Regions from separate parts of the Alteromonas infernus genome, predicted to be linked through region 1. Evidence: predicted binding sites of a transcription regulator. Region 1 holds the regulator's gene; the other holds the start of a gene.

Region 1 (8,074 bases):
TCTACGGCGCATTTTAGATGCTCGCATTGACGTACATAGCGCAACCGTCGAAAGTGTTATGACCAAAGGCGGTAAAACAACCACAGCCGAACAACTTGCTGTCGAAGCATTAAACTTAATGGAAACTCATAAGATTAGTGCATTAATGGTCACGGATAACGAGCACAAACCAGTGGGCGCGTTTAACATGCATATGCTACTTAAAGCTGGAGTGCTATAAATGACAACAACCTTGTACACAGAAATGGATGACGGGCTTTTCGATGCGCTGGCTAACGTTAAGTTATTGGTATGTGATGTGGACGGCGTGTTTTCAGACGGTCGAATTTATTTAGGCAACGACGGTGAAGAACTGAAAGCTTTCCATACTCGTGATGGTTATGGGGTGAAAGCCCTAGTCAGTAACGGTGTTAACGTAGCGGTTATTACCGGGCGTCGTTCCGCAATTGTAGAAAACAGAATGAGTGCGCTCAACGTAGCCCACATTATTCAAGGTGAAGAAAACAAAGCTGACGCATTGAGCACATTGATAGAAAATCTTGGTTTAAGCGCTGACGAGGTTGCCGCGGTGGGCGACGACATGCCTGATACCGGCATGTATAAGCATGTGGCGATTAAAATAGCGGTTGCCGACGCACACCCTTTCGTGGCAAAACAAGCGAACTGGATAACCACCTTGCCAGGCGGATTTGGCGCGGTGCGCGAGATATCAGATACTATTTTACACGCCAAAGGCGTAGCGAATGAGATTTTTGGAGCAAGTGTATGAGCCAATTTGGCTTTAATCGCTTAGGCTTAAGTATATCGGCGCTGTTTATCTTGGCGTTGCTGATGTATGTACCTACGTGGATGGAAGAGCAGCCAGAATCACAAGGCAGCAGCGAGAATGGCGCCTTAAAACCTGCCTATAAAGCGAAGAACTTGACCACTACCCTTTACAACCAAGAAGGCGAGTTAAACCACAAGGTATTTGCCGAATCAATGGAGCACTACGACCAGCTAGGTTTTGTATTGTTCCAACAGCCCAAGTATACACTGTATACTGAGAACGCTACGTCTCCTTGGGTGGTGACGGCGCAAGAAGGAACGCTCTACAACAACGATCTGATTCAATTAGAAAACCAGGTTGTTATCGAGAACCAAACCAGCGATGACTTTGTCAAAAGCCTCTCAACCGAATACATTCAGATTAATTTAGACACCAAACAAATGACATCTGATCAAGTCGTTGAAATACAGGGTACCCAATATGTCATTTTGAGCAATGGGTTTAACGCGAATTTACGCACACAAGAATACGAGCTTTTAGATCATGTACAAACCACTTATTCCCCTAGCAACTAGCCTTTTACTTGTCATCGCTAGCGGTGCGGTAAACGCAAGCGAAGATGATTTTTCGCAGCCCATTAAAATAGGCTCAAATACTCAATTTATCGACGGTAAAAATAAAACGGCGTTGTATAAAGAAGATGTACTGATTACCCAGGGTTCGCTGGTAATTGAAGCCGACGAAGTGGAAGTTATCGCGAGTGAAGGTAGTGGCCGCGAAATTTTTATCGCCAGAGGAAAGCCAGCCAGTTATTCTCAAACACTAGAAGACGGTACTCCGGTGTCTGCTAAGGCAAACGAAATTCGTTATGAGGTGATCAATCGCACGATTTCTCTTTCAGGAAACGCGGAACTTCAACAAGACACCAGTAAAGTGCAAGGTGACAACATTACTTTCGACATGATTACTGAGCAGTTACTTGCTACTGGTGGTGCGGGCGAAAATGGAGAAGGTCGAGTGACTACGGTATTTACTCCTGAATCCATTCGCAAGGCATCATCGAAGAAAGAAGATAAAGACAGTGGGGACAATCAATAGCAATGGCAACTTTGAGCGCAACCAACCTTGCTAAGGCATATAAATCGCGTCAGGTAGTACGCGACGTCAGCCTTTCTGTCTCGACGGGTCAAATTGTTGGCTTACTTGGGCCTAACGGCGCTGGTAAGACCACTACATTTTATATGATTGTGGGGTTGGTTAACCTGGATAAAGGCAAGATTGAAATTGATGATAATGAGCTTACTCATCAGCCCATGCACGAGCGTGCACGCCGCGGAATTGGCTACCTTCCGCAAGAGGCATCAATTTTCAGAAAGCTTACGGTACATGAAAATATCATGGCCATTTTGCAAACCCGTAAAGATTTAAATTCACAGCAGCAGGAAGAAGAAGCTGACGCGCTACTTGATGAATTTAATATTAACCATATACGTAATAGTACAGGGATGAGTTTGTCCGGTGGTGAACGACGGCGTGTTGAAATAGCACGCGCACTAGCAGCTAATCCGCAATTTATTTTATTAGACGAACCGTTTGCTGGTGTTGATCCAATATCAGTTAATGATATAAAGAAGATAATACAGCATCTTCGAGATAGGGGTATTGGAATCCTTATCACCGACCATAACGTGCGAGAAACATTGGATGTTTGTGAGAAAGCGTACATTGTGAGTCATGGCGAGCTTATCGCGCAAGGAACAGCGGAACAGGTTTTAAGTAATCAAAAAGTAAGGGATGTATACCTAGGCGAACAATTCAGGCTATAGTTAGTGTAACTGAATTGTCATTTTTCAATTTCGCTCTGGTGTATTCAATTTAGAGCATTTAAATAAGACGTAGATGAAACCATCTTTACAGCTAAAATTTAGCCAACAACTTACCATGACACCCCAGCTTCAGCAGGCGATAAAACTGCTGCAGCTATCTACGCTTGATCTTCAGCAGGAGATTCAAGAAGCCCTCGATTCAAACCCTTTATTGGAAGTTGAAGAAGGTAACGACGAGCCGCAAGTAGAAAAAAATAATATCGATAGCGACGATAGCGTGACAGAAGCGTCTGCGACAGCGTCTAGCGATACATTGGAAGCGGGTGACGCGTTAGAAAAAAACGACCTTCCCGATGAATTGCCTATCGACAGCACATGGGATGAATACTATTCAGCGTCATCGGCCCCAGCGCCAGGTCCTTCAAATGACGATGAACAAATATTTCAAGGCGAAACCACCGAGGATATTCAGGAACATTTGTCGTGGCAGATGCGATTGACCCATTTCTCAGATACTGACCGCGCCATTGCTACGGCAATTATCGACTCTATTGACGAGTCTGGCTATTTAACCGTGACCCTTGAAGACATTCTTGACGCGGTAAACTCTGAGGATATGGAAGAGCCTATAGAAATGGACGAAATAGAATGCGTACTTAAGCGTATTCAGATGTTCGACCCCATTGGTTCGGGCTCCCGCTCGCCGCAGGAATGTCTAATGGTGCAACTGCGCCAGTTCTCAGAAGACACACCATGGCTTAACGAAGCCAAACAGCTTATAGAAGAATATTCAGACCTATTAAGCAGTAAAGATTATCGCACGTTAATGCGTAAGAGCCGCTTGAAGGAAGATCAGCTGCGCGAGGCAATGCGTTTATTACAAACCTTGAATCCTCGCCCAGGTAGTGCTTTAGTTACTAAAGAGCCTGAGTACGTTATTCCTGATGTCTCGGTCGCCAAAAAGAATGGCCGTTGGGTGGTTGAGCTTAACCCCGACAGCCTGCCTAAGTTGAGCGTAAATCAACAATACGCTGCAATGAGTCGTCGTGCCAAAAATAGTAGCGACTCACAATTCATCCGCTCACACATGCAAGAGGCTAAGTGGTTCATTAAGAGCCTTGAATCTCGCAACGAAACCTTAATGAAGGTGGCAAACTGTATTGTGCAACAGCAAATGGGCTTTTTTGAACATGGCCCGGAAATGATGAAACCTATGGTGCTTAACGATGTAGCAGAAATGGTAGATATGCACGAATCAACGATTTCACGCGTCACAACGCAAAAGTATATGCATACACCACGTGGTATATTTGAATTGAAATACTTCTTCTCTAGCCACGTAGCAACAGAGTCTGGTGGTGAGTGTTCATCTACCGCGATTCGTGCATTGATCAAGAAATTAGTGGCAGCTGAGAAGCCTAGCAAGCCGCTAAGTGATAGCAAGATTGCTTCATTGTTGGCCGAACAAGGCATTAAAGTTGCCCGGCGAACAATAGCAAAGTACCGGGAATCGTTGTCGATCCCGCCGTCGAACCAACGCAAAAGCCTCATTTAAACGGGCTTAATAATATAAGGAAGACGAAATATGCAAATCAACCTTACTGGTCATCATGTCGAAATCACCGACTCTTTGCGTAATTATGTCGATACGAAGTTCAGCAAACTTGAACGTCACTTTGATCACATTTCTAATGTGCATGTCATCCTGAACGTTGAAAAATTAAATCAAAAAGCCGAAGCGACCGTTCATTTAAGTGGCGCTGAAGTATTCGCATCCTCAGAAAATACCGACATGTATGCGGCGATTGACAGCATGGTTGATAAACTCGACCGGCAGGTAATCAAGCATAAGGAAAAACTGAAAAAACATTAGTAGTTAATTAAGCATGGATATACAAGCCATCGTAAGTCTGGACCGCACCGAGTGTGCGGTTCAGTGTAATAGTAAAAAGCGAATTCTTGAGATCATCGCAGATATCGCTGCCAAAAATAACGAGAGCATCGATCAGGCAACGGTACTTAATAGTTTGATGTCTCGAGAGCGTATGGGTAGTACAGGAATCGGCAATGGCATTGCGTTACCACATGGGCGCTTGCCAGGTTTAGAAAAGGTGATAGCTATTGTTGTCACCAGTACGCCAGCCATTAATTTTGACGCGCTCGATGAAAAGCCGGTAGATATATTTTTCGCGTTACTTGTTCCTGAAGAGCAAACCGAAGGCCATCTACAAACATTGGCCACGGTAGCCGGTAAACTAAGCGATAAAGAAACGATTAAAGCGATACGTCGTGCCAGTACAAGCGATGATATTCTTTCTGCACTAAGTTAAAGATTTAAGCGCCTTAGCGAGGTCGTGACCAAGGCGCTTAAGACAATAAAGCGTATGCGATAAAACCAGAAGATTTGGGAGAAGTTAGGTGAAGCTGATTATAATCAGTGGTCGTTCGGGGTCTGGTAAGTCTGTCGCACTTCGCGCATTGGAAGATTTAGGGTACTACTGCGTTGACAACATTCCTGTAAACCTACTTCCTACCCTAACCCACACTGTTGTTGATGAATACGACCAAGTGGCGGTGAGCATTGATGTGCGTAACTTGCCGAAAAACCCTGATGATCTGGTAGAAATTTTAGATTATCTTCCGTCATCGTGGTCAATGACCATTGTCTATATCGATGCCAGCGATGATGTGCTGGTAAAACGCTTCAGCGAAACCCGACGTCTGCATCCCCTTGCGAAGCTCAATAAGTCTCTATCTGAAGCCATAAGGGCAGAGTCAGCCTTGCTAGCCCCTATCGCTGAACGGGCAGACTTATATTTAGATACAGACAAACTGACTATTCACCAACTTGCTGAGTTGATACGCGAGCGAATACTGGGTAAGAAAAGCTCCCGCTTAGTGCTGGTGTTTGAATCTTTTGGCTTCAAACACGGTATTCCGAAAGATGCCGATTATGTTTTTGATGCGCGCTTTTTGCCTAATCCTCACTGGGAGCCTGACTTGAAGCACCTAACAGGGCTTGATGCACCCGTTGAGGTTTTCTTAGGCTCTCAACCCGTTGTTACCAAGTTCATTTGGCAAATTCAGAATTTAATTACCACCTGGCTACCTCATCTAGAGCGCAACAACAGAAGTTACGTAACAGTCGCTATTGGCTGTACAGGCGGGCAACACCGCTCTGTGTATATTGCCCAAACTCTGTCGAAAACCTTCAGCGAAATACACCCAGATGTACAAATTCGCCATCGAGAGCTAAACCAGTAATGACAATTAAAAAAACGCTAACCATCGTAAATAAGCTGGGATTACATGCAAGAGCAGCGACCCAATTAGTGAAGCTTGCTAATCAGTTCGACGCCAAAATTATTTTAAAGAAAGGCGATAAAGAGGCTGACGCCAGCAGCGTTCTTGGTTTAATGATGCTGGAAAGCCATCAAGGTGAACAAGTGAATGTTATTGTAGATGGAAACGATGATGTTGACGCCCTTGCTGCCATTGAAGAGCTCATAGAAGGTAAGTTTAACGAAGACGAATAGTTTAAATCCGTCACCTGATTACTTATTAAACGTTTAGCGCCGTTTTATAGTTATACTGCGCAAAAGCCACGCAATTTTCATGACAGACTCATCGTAATTGCGATATTCTACGCCCACTTAGGCTTTAAAGCCTTCACCGTTCATCTTAATAGCAGGTAGGAATAACGCCTTATGGCAGAAGCGCTTGTTTCTAAATACGTACAAACCCAGTTACGCGCCCTTAATGCCGCGTTGACTAACGGTCAGTTTGTCTCAGTACGTAAGCTTCTGCTTGAACTTCCCCCTTCTGATGTCGCCCACATACTGGAATCGAGCCCGAGTAGAACCCGTGACGAATTATGGGAACTCATTGATAGCGACTTTCACGGCGACATCTTAGAGGAACTGTCTGATGATGTACGAAACGGTATTATTACCAAGATGCTTCCGGCCAATGTGGTTGATGCACTTGAAGAGATGGACACCGACGACTTAGCCGAAACGCTAAGCAGCCTGCCAGAGCCCGTTCTTGCCGACATTCTCGACTCAATGGATGCGCAAGACCGTTTACGTGCAGAACAAGCTCTATCTTATGGTGAAGAGACCGCTGGTTTCATCATGAACACAGATACCATCACCTTACGACCTGACGTCACGGTTGATGTGGTACTGCGCTATATTCGCTTGAAGGGTGAGCTTCCGGAAAACACCGATACCTTTTACGTAGTTAACCGAACCGATAACTTGGTTGGTATTGTTCCTGTAGCGCGTTTACTGACCGCTGAAACCGATAATAAGGTATCAGATGTCATGGACGAAGAGTCGGAAGCCATTCCGGTGAATATGCCTGATGACGAAGTCGCCAGTCTGTTCGAGCGCTATAACTGGCTATCAGCGCCAGTGGTTGATGAAAACAACCGGCTGGTGGGTCGAATTACCATTGATGACGTGGTAGATATCATTCGCGAAGACGCCGAACACTCGATGATGAGTATGGCGGGTCTAGATGACGACGAAGATACTTTTGCCCCCGTCATGCAAAGTACTAAGCGCAGATCGGTATGGTTGGCAGTAAACCTTGTTACTGCGCTAATGGCTGCAATGGTAAGTGACTTATTTGAAGCGGCGCTAAGTCAATTAGCGGTATTAGCTATTTTGAACACTATTGTGCCAAGCATGGGCGGCGTAGCAGGAAACCAGACCCTAACCCTTGTTATTCGCGGTATGGCGTTAGGTCACGTTAATGCCAGTAACTCGCGCTGGCTGATCAGTAAAGAAATCGCGATAGGCTTTTTAAATGGCGCTATATGGGCTATTTTAATTGCCTCTGTCATTGCGCTCTGGAAACAAGATTACATGCTGGGCATTATCATTGCGTTTGCCATGATGATAAACATGATTGCTGCGGCGTTAGCGGGCGCAACATTACCGATGATCATGAAGCGTCTTAAAATAGACCCGGCACTAGCAGGTAGCGTTATCTTAACCACTATTACCGATGTAGTCGGTATTTTCGCCTTCCTAGGTACGGCAACTTTATTTTTAATTTGAGTCTAGGCTTGAAGAATAGCTGGTGTTAAATACTTGCTTAGCCACTAAGCGATTCGGCAGTATGCCCGTTGATATTGAGCCTGTAATCTACTCCCTATACGGTTTGTACCAGCTGCCCACCGTTTTCAATAGTGTTTACTTTATCAACTCTTAGATTTTATAGTTCAACAACAATTAGCGACGCGTAGAACAGGTGCTTTGAGTTTAAAGTGAAGTATCTGTTAGGGATAATGGAAGGGATAATAGCTGGCTCTGCTTACGCGAAAAGCTTCACAAAGCCAGGCTAATTCAATACTCACAAAGTTTTTAAATCGCGGCCATACGAGCGGCTCAATCCGCTATTTAATAACTTTAAGGGTAGGCTTACCCTTTTTAGGTGGTACAGGCGCGTCTTGCACGTCACTTGCGTCAGC
Region 2 (8,074 bases), on a different contig from region 1:
TTCCTCTTGGGCATAGTATGTCATTGTATTCACTCCATATTTGGTCAAAATTTTGTTTCCCAGTTCTGTTTATCCAAAGTTGGTTCGTAGAGTAAAAGGTTCTGTTTTCTTTATGGATAGAAAAAAATGCCATACCAACAACCTGGTTGTGCTCATAAACAGTAATCAAATTAGTATCGTAGTTGACCATTTTTAGCCAACAACCGATCCACTTCCAGCTAGTAAAAAAGCTTTTACTCGAAAGTTTTTCCAATTTGAGCCATTCATCTGCAATATAGGTTAACTGCTCTTTTTCTAATTTTTTAGTTGTTACGGCTAGAGAGTTCATAAGAAGTGCAGTCTTTTGCTTATCCAATCCATTTTTTAGGTTTCTAGAATAGAGCCATTAGAGATTTTAAGCAATCGCGGTCTCGCTCAGTTTAGCATTCACCATACTTTGGAGCTTCGATGAAATTTTTATTTCAGCTGCTTGTAGTTTTCTTGACTGTGTCAACAGTGTTTATTGTGTTGACAATTTCCACAAAGCCTATCTTGATCAATAGTGAAAAAGTCTCTGGCAGTGTTGTTAAAAAAGCGTATAGCTCTCTTACAGAACTAAGAGAACAGTTGCTAAATGACGACCAAGATTTTGCAGTCAGTCTGTCTGAAGAAGAGCTTAATAGCATGCTTTTATTAGCCAATGACCTAGCGAGTGTCAATATGAGGATAAATCTTGGTGTAAATAATGGGATTTTTGTTTTTCAATTGGGTACTAGAATACTCAGCCAGCCTTTTTACATAAATGGGTTTTGTATATTAGGTGGGGCCGCAGAGAGATTAATAGATGAGTGCAAAATAGGGTTAATTCCGATTAGTGGAAAAGTGATGGAGTTTTCTATTGCTAAAAGCGCTCAACTTCTAGGAGGGAGAGAATTGGCGGAGTTAGTTAAAGATTCATTCAGTTCGGTGCAAGTAGATCAAGGTTATCTGATTGGGAAAATGAGAAAGTCTCAATTACTAGGAGAGAACATTCGCCAACGAAAGAGACAATTCGTTAACGTATCTAAAAGGTTATTTCAAAATGCTACTATACACAAAGACGCTGTAGCAGTTTATATTGATGCATTAAATTCTATTCCACATTCTGAAACCCGTTTAAGCGTCTATATAGCTCAAGCTTTTAAAACTGCTAAAGCTTCGCCAAATGCTTTGCCACCGAAAAAAGAAAATGAAGCTGCCCTGTGGGCAGTTGCGATCTTAGTTGGGTCAAACCAGTTTGCCGATATGATTGGACTAGATAATTTGCCCCTTAACTTAAGAAGCACTCAAATAAATGGCCGTTTCGACCATAGCCTACATTATGTTTATTCCATGATTATCGAACTTACCACAAATGTTTCGTTGAGCAATAAAGTAGGTTTGTACAAAGAGCTGCTAGACAGTGAAGGTGGAAGTGGTTTTAGTTTTGATGACTTGGTTGCCGATAGAGCAGGAACAAAGTTAGCTCACGTTGCTACATTGGACAATAAGCATGCAGTTCATATACAGGCATGGTTTGCTTCTAATGAAATAATTCTTCTGCCTAAATTAGACTTCCCTAATAACCAATTACAAAGAAACAATTTTAAGAAATATTTCGGAGGGGCTAAGAATAGCGAACTTGACACAATAATAGAACAAATTGAAGCTGCCATTGATAATTTAGAAACATATAAGCTTTAGGTTAGGTAGTAATTTTAACCAGTACGATTATTAGCTAAAGAGTGCTATAACTAAATAACACGCTATTTATCTTTAATGAGGGAGTATGAAGTGGGGTTTGACTACAATGAAGCCTTTTCTAGAAATATCGGATGGGTAACCGAAGAAGAGCAAACAAAGCTGAAAAATGCCAAGGTAGCAATTGGCGGGTTAGGTGGTGTTGGTGGTGATCATGCGATTGTCCTAGCGCGTTTAGGAATCGGTCATTTTCATATCTCTGATATGGACGCCTACGATTATGTTAACTTCAATCGACAAGCTGGCGCAAATGTAAATACGGTTGGTAAAGACAAATCGTTAGTTATGGAAGAGACGCTGACTTCTATAAACCCATCAGGAAGTTTAAAGAACTTTCCTAGCGGGATCTCTGAAGATAATTTAGATGAATTTCTAGATGGCGTTGATTTATATGTAGATAGCTTAGATATTTTCAAAGTTGATATACGTCGCAAAGTTTTTCAAGCATGTTACGACAAAGGTATTCCTGCTATTTCCGCAGCGCCAATGGGTATGGGCACAGCCTTGATGTGTTTTTTACCAAACAAAATGAGCTTCGAAGAGTATTTTTGTTTAGAGGGTGTCGATTTCGAAGAGCAAATACTTAGATTTGTGGTAGGTATGTCACCGAGTATGTTGCAGAGGCATTACCTTGTAAAAAAAGCGAGTGTTAATTTCACCGAGAAAGAGTCTAAAGTACCCTCTACTTGTATGGGAATATCTCTTGCCGCAGGAGTGCTATGTACTAACGCGTTAAAAATCTTACTTGGAAGGGGGGAGGTAATCCATGCACCGCAAGGGCTTCATTTTGATGCTTACTTAAATAAGCTTGTCAAAACCAATCGGCCAGGTGGGAACAAGCACTGGAAACAGCGCTTTATGTGTTGGTATTTAAGAAGGCTTCTTGCAAAAGGTGATGATTAGTACGTTTTGAGTACCCCCACCTAGCAAAGCTTGAATTTTAGAGAAAGGTAAAATAAAAAGCCCCAATGGTTATACGTTGGGGCTTTTTTTTCAATTTAAAAAACAGCTATATCGTTGACTTAATTACTTGCGACGACGGCGGCTAGTACTTACTAAACCAAGCAGACCTAAGCTCATAATTGCTATCGTTGAAGGTTCTGGAACCGCAGCAAAAGATATAGAACCGTCGTGAAGTCCTCTTAACGTTGATGTGCCATCACCGTTATCATCGATCTGAACCTGCGATGCATCAGTGTTGTAGTCAACACTTGCAACTACGTTAACAAAAGATGTAATCAAGTCATTAAACGAGCCTGTGGCAAAATTGAACATATCACCGACCATAACGCCGTTTACTGTCCCTGTTCCTACCGAGCTCAAAACGCCAGCTAGGTTTTGACCGCCAGCTGGTGTATTAATAGTATCATACACATCTATTGTAAATAGCTCAGTAAATGTGTCAGCTATTGTTGCTTCAAACGAATCATAGTAGTAAAACGTTATAGCTCCACTATCGTAGTCTGTTATTAACTCACTGCCAGAAATTGTGCCACTTAAATCGAATTGAAAAGTAAGACCCCAATCTTGTGAATAGTTGTTATCACTAGGACCAGCCTGATTGAGGGTGTCCTGAGGCGATAAGTCACTGATTCCGTTCAGGCCTAACGAAGCTATTGCATCATTCACCGAGCCAGAAAAATTTACGCCACCGAACGTGTTAATGTTGCACCCTGTGGAAAGTGACAGTGCACCACAGTCTGCCACAGTGGTTGATTGATAGTTATATAGTAATTCGCTTAACCAGCCAGTTGTAGTTGACCCAGCAGCTGTGTTTGGGTTTAGGCCGCCATCGAAGTCTACACCTACATCTATATAAAACTCTTCAGCAGATACTGCTGAAGTCGCGAGCGTTAGTGCTGCGCCTATTGCAATGTGTTTTAATTTCATTTGTGAATCCTTGTAACAAAACTAAAAATTTTAGTAAGGCTGCTACATCAAAATACTTCAAATCCTTTATGCAGCCGTTCAGTAACATACTATGCTAAAAGCGCGCCAAGTAATTAATCTATATAAATCATGACTCTACAAGAAAGGTGATTGATGGTTGTAAAACTTTCTGACAAAGCGAATACCTTGAAAACGAATTAGCTCGCGTTTTTTGCAGAGCTAGCTTCATTTAAATGATTTATAATTTGTTCATTGTCCGGGTCAATTCCTAAAGCCTCTTTTAAAATAAGAATTGCTTGTTCAATGTCGTCGTTTTTTAAAAGTGCGTAACCATAGGTGTCTAAAACAGTCGCACTTTCCGGTGCTATCGCGAAAGCCCTCTCAGCAAACTTCAGTGCTTCCTCAAAATTCTCGTGTTTAATCAATTGCCAAGATAAGTTATTCAGAATAATGAAATTGTTAGGTTCTGAATTCGCTAGTACTCGATAATGCTTGATGGATTTTGTCACATCGAATTTTGAAAAAATACTTGCCAAGGTTAGTCTTATAGTTGCGTCATCAGGCCGTATTTCAAGGTGTTTTTCTAGAAATTTAACCCCCTGTTCTGGGGTGTTATTGTTGACGTTTGCGCTATATATAATCGAAGCCGTTCTTGAGGAGTTAGAATAGTTATAATATTCAGTCAGAGCCTTAATTGCCGAAGGGAAGTTTCCGTTTGCATAAGCTATATGCCCCAGAATACTTTTATACTCAGGAGTATTTTTCGATTCTTCGCTAAGCAGATCGACAGCTCTTTTCGCTTCTTTAATTTGCTTATTTAAGATTAGATAGTGCGCTCGCAATAGTTGAAATTGTGTAGATCTAGGAAATCTTACCAGCGCTTTTTCAGTCTCGCGAAGCGCTTTATCAAACTTACCAGTTTTGTCAAATAACATGACAGGGAACAGCCATGGCTTAATGTTTGATGGGGATGTGCTCCTCCAATCCTGATAAACACCTAGTGCTTGTAACTCATCCCCGTTGATTAAAAAAGCTTCGGCCCATAATTGCCAGAACTGGTCAGGAGCGTTTCTCCTCGATTTTACTAGTTCGAAGGCATCTATAAGCTGTTGTGACTTACCGTCAGATAGTAATGCTTGCGCATAACTCGTAATATATTGAAAATTTTCTGGCGACTCCTCAATTTTTTTTCGATAGATGGAAAGCGCCGATTCTATTTCTCCATATTCTTTCTCTAACAAAAAATAATTAAACAAAGTAGTGCCTGTTGCTTTTTTAGATTTGGCTAACATTTTTTGTAGTTCGATAGCCTTATCGAAGTTTTTCTTTTCAATTGCCTTCTTCGTATAAAAATTGATCGAATATAAATTCAAGCTATCGAGTGAAAGAGCTTTGGCATGTATTTCTTCTACTTTTTTGAGGTCACCTAGTTTTGCATAAACTGTTGCGGCAGTATTAAGCGCTTGTACATTGTCGGGGGATTTAAGTAGCCAATCATCGACTTGTTCTTTTGCTAATGTTAGTTGGTCTGTATTAATGTAACCTTCAATTAATGCGAACCTCGTGATAGTTTCATCATCTATCAGTAATGACTTTTCTAAATCAGAAATACCACTTGCGTCGTTTAAACTCAATTTGAGAATACCAACTTTCGCTAAAGACTTAGCATCATTTAAGTCATTGGTTTTTATTTTCTTTATCAGGCCTTTTGCTTCGTCAGTCATTCCTTTATTAACAAGTTCAGCGCTCAATTTGAATAAAAGTTGCTTGTCATTATCGTCGATGAAGGAATAGTTACCCATATCTTTCAGAGCATCTGAGGTGTAACCTAAGTTTATCTTAATATCAGATAAAATTTTGTTAACTGGGTGAGTGGCAACTACGTTCTTGCTGACTGGAAGTAAGTACTCAAATGCTTGTTCGTTTTTCCCTAAGTTATAAGCTGCCACTCCAGCATATAGTTTCGCAATAGCATCATCGGGCTCACTTAAAAGCGCTGTATCCATATGTCTAATCGTCGATTCGAAATTTTCCTTATTGAACAATACGATACCTTTCAATATGTTTGTATAGTGATGATTGGGAAACGACGATAGAATTTGATCAATGAGAGGGGTTGCTTTCTCAAATTGGGCTGTTTTTGTATAGCTGTCAGCTAATAGAAGCTTCCCTTTTTCGTTTGATGGTTGGTCTTCATTAAACTGTTCAAAGTTTTTTACTGCACTTTCGAAATCACCATCTTTAGCGTACAGTTGCCCTAAAAGAAGCCGTGCCTCATAAAACGATTCATTAGTGCTAAGTAATTCCTCAAGCAATATCTGAGCATTAGTGTAGGAACCCTGCTGACTTAAAAGAAAAGCTTTTCCGAAGGAAGTGTAGTCTGCTTCACCGGAAACAATCTCGGCTTGTTCTAAAGCTCGTTTAGCTTTGATATGTTCATCTAGCGCAGCGAATGCGATAGAGCGATATACATAAATCTGCGTAGTTAACGCGTTTGAAGTATCTGGTAGGGTTTCTGACTTTTCTATTATGCCTTCGTAATCTTCCTGAAAATACAGGACGCGATAGAAGGACTCTAATACCTTATCGTTGTTTTCTTTATTTGAAAGGATAAACTCTAACTCTTTTCTTGCATTAGCGTACTGGCCACTTTGCAGATAGACATTTGCAAGTATTTCTCTAGCTTCAAGAGAATCAGGTGTTTCTTTTACGAGATTCTTAAGCTTTATTTCTGCTGTTCTAAAGTCCCCTGACTCTAATGACTTCTTAGCATCACCCAACAATTCCTGCGGACTCTGCTGAGAGCAACCTACAGTGAGTGCAAGGCATACAAGAAATATCAGTAATTTGTCCATGTTCATTCCTTCGAAAAGCGTCAAAGCTAATAACAGATGATACTAACAGTTAATTCTTATAAAACAAAAAGCTCGCCTAAGCGAGCTTTATATCGTCATCGAATCTTACGGTCGCTTATTACTTCATAGCTTTCTTACGAGAAAAAGCGCTAATTACAAACAATGATAAACCAAACATAGCTACCGAAAATGGCTCTGGTACTACCGCGAAACTAACTGAACCATCATGGGTACCACTTAAAGAAGTAGTGCCATCGCCGTTATCATTAATTGTCACGAGATTAGCATCAGTGTTGTAATCAATATTCACAACGATGTCTTGCTGATTTTCTAATATTGATGCGAAAGTTCCAGAGCTTACATTAAAAAAGTCGGTAATCGCTACGCCGTTTATTGAACCTGAACCAAATGAAGATACCAAGCCCTGAAGTATTTGTCCGCCAGGAGAGTTAAAGGTTCCAAATACGTCAACAGTGAAAAGTTCAATCAAAGCTGTTGAAACGTCACCGGTTGCAAGTGTCGTTAAGTCATAATAGTAAAAATTTACAGTGCCACTATTGTAGTCTGTAACTAAATCTGGTCCTTGAATAGTTCCTTCTATGTCAAAACTGAATGTGATTCCCCAGCTTTCAGAATAACCATTATCACTTGGCCCAGAGACATCGAGAACGTCCAAAGGGCTAAGGTCAGTAACGCCATTAGTTCCTAGTGAGCTCAAAAACGCGGCAAATGACGTGAGATCTGCGCCCCCGGATGTGTTAACGGTGCAACCTCCAGCAAGTTCTGCAGCAGAACAAAAGGCAGTAGTATTTGAATCATACTTATGGAGGAGTTCAGTAACCCAACCAGTGGTGTTTTGGTCTATCGCAACGTCACTGTTTTTCGATGCATCGAAATCAGCTCCATTATCTATGTAAAATTCATCGGCTGTGGATGAAAGTGAAACTATGGGCAGAACGAGTGTTGCTAAAAGTTTAAATAAACGCATGATTTACCTCGATACATCAACAAAAAATCATATTCGGTTTTCTGGTATGGCGATGCAAAAAATGAACCATACTTCCAAGTGTATGAATACGAAACCTTTTAAACTATGTTCCAAGTCGCTCAGTTAACAGCTTGTAAAAAAATTTGACATTCAAGGGTGGAGCTTATTTTGTGGAAGGGGGGATTTGATTAGGGCGCTTCTACTACTAGAAATATCGTTTTGAATCTCGGTGAGTAGTTCACCGAAACCTCTTCTTAAGTTCGCAGGCACTTCCATGGGATTAATAATAAATGGCGCTCTCTGACCATGATAGTCTACTACTGAACCTATTTGTTTGAAAGGTAGCCCAACTAATCTCATGCTCCTTGCTAGCCTCGGCTCAACCATTACGTAACAATGATGAATATTTTTTTCAATTAGAACCGCTGTTGCTGAAAGGTATAACCCTACAGCAATAAATGGAAAGCACCGTAACTCAGTTTCTGAGTAAGTATGTTCATTGATTGCACCGATAGCTGCGCCGTCGAACTCATCCATTTGTCTTCTACGGAAGTGTTCAGGTACTGCTAATCTGGAAATTTCT

What was found. Region 1 encodes sigma-54, which starts transcription at its own class of promoters, with help from an activator protein. Its sites were predicted from a motif close to GTTGGCACGNNNNTNGNNT; they were not measured.
Region 2: the regulator sigma-54 is predicted to act here: its motif matches at 3,740-3,758, upstream of ACX5J7_RS17475 (PEP-CTERM sorting domain-containing protein).

What each region holds. Positions count from the first base shown of each region.
Region 1 is NZ_CACSIG010000017.1:225,193-233,266, reverse strand. It holds gene ACX5J7_RS04855 (KpsF/GutQ family sugar-phosphate isomerase) at 1-220, shown strand, start outside; gene kdsC (3-deoxy-manno-octulosonate-8-phosphatase KdsC) at 221-769, shown strand; gene lptC (LPS export ABC transporter periplasmic protein LptC) at 766-1,344, shown strand; gene lptA (lipopolysaccharide transport periplasmic protein LptA) at 1,313-1,867, shown strand; gene lptB (LPS export ABC transporter ATP-binding protein) at 1,870-2,595, shown strand; gene ACX5J7_RS04830 (RNA polymerase factor sigma-54) at 2,669-4,150, shown strand; gene hpf (ribosome hibernation promoting factor) at 4,181-4,468, shown strand; gene ptsN (PTS IIA-like nitrogen regulatory protein PtsN) at 4,482-4,925, shown strand; gene rapZ (RNase adapter RapZ) at 5,014-5,859, shown strand; gene ACX5J7_RS04810 (HPr family phosphocarrier protein) at 5,859-6,131, shown strand; gene mgtE (magnesium transporter) at 6,303-7,661, shown strand; gene ACX5J7_RS04800 (ClpXP protease specificity-enhancing factor) at 8,000-8,074, opposite strand, start outside.
Region 2 is NZ_CACSIG010000075.1:87,681-95,754, reverse strand. It holds gene ACX5J7_RS17490 (GNAT family N-acetyltransferase) at 1-328, opposite strand, end outside; gene ACX5J7_RS17485 (hypothetical protein) at 448-1,701, shown strand; gene ACX5J7_RS17480 (ThiF family adenylyltransferase) at 1,792-2,661, shown strand; gene ACX5J7_RS17475 (PEP-CTERM sorting domain-containing protein) at 2,785-3,648, opposite strand; gene prsT (XrtA/PEP-CTERM system TPR-repeat protein PrsT) at 3,846-6,503, opposite strand; gene ACX5J7_RS17465 (hypothetical protein) at 6,622-7,491, opposite strand; gene ACX5J7_RS17460 (PEP-CTERM/exosortase system-associated acyltransferase) at 7,642-8,074, opposite strand, start outside.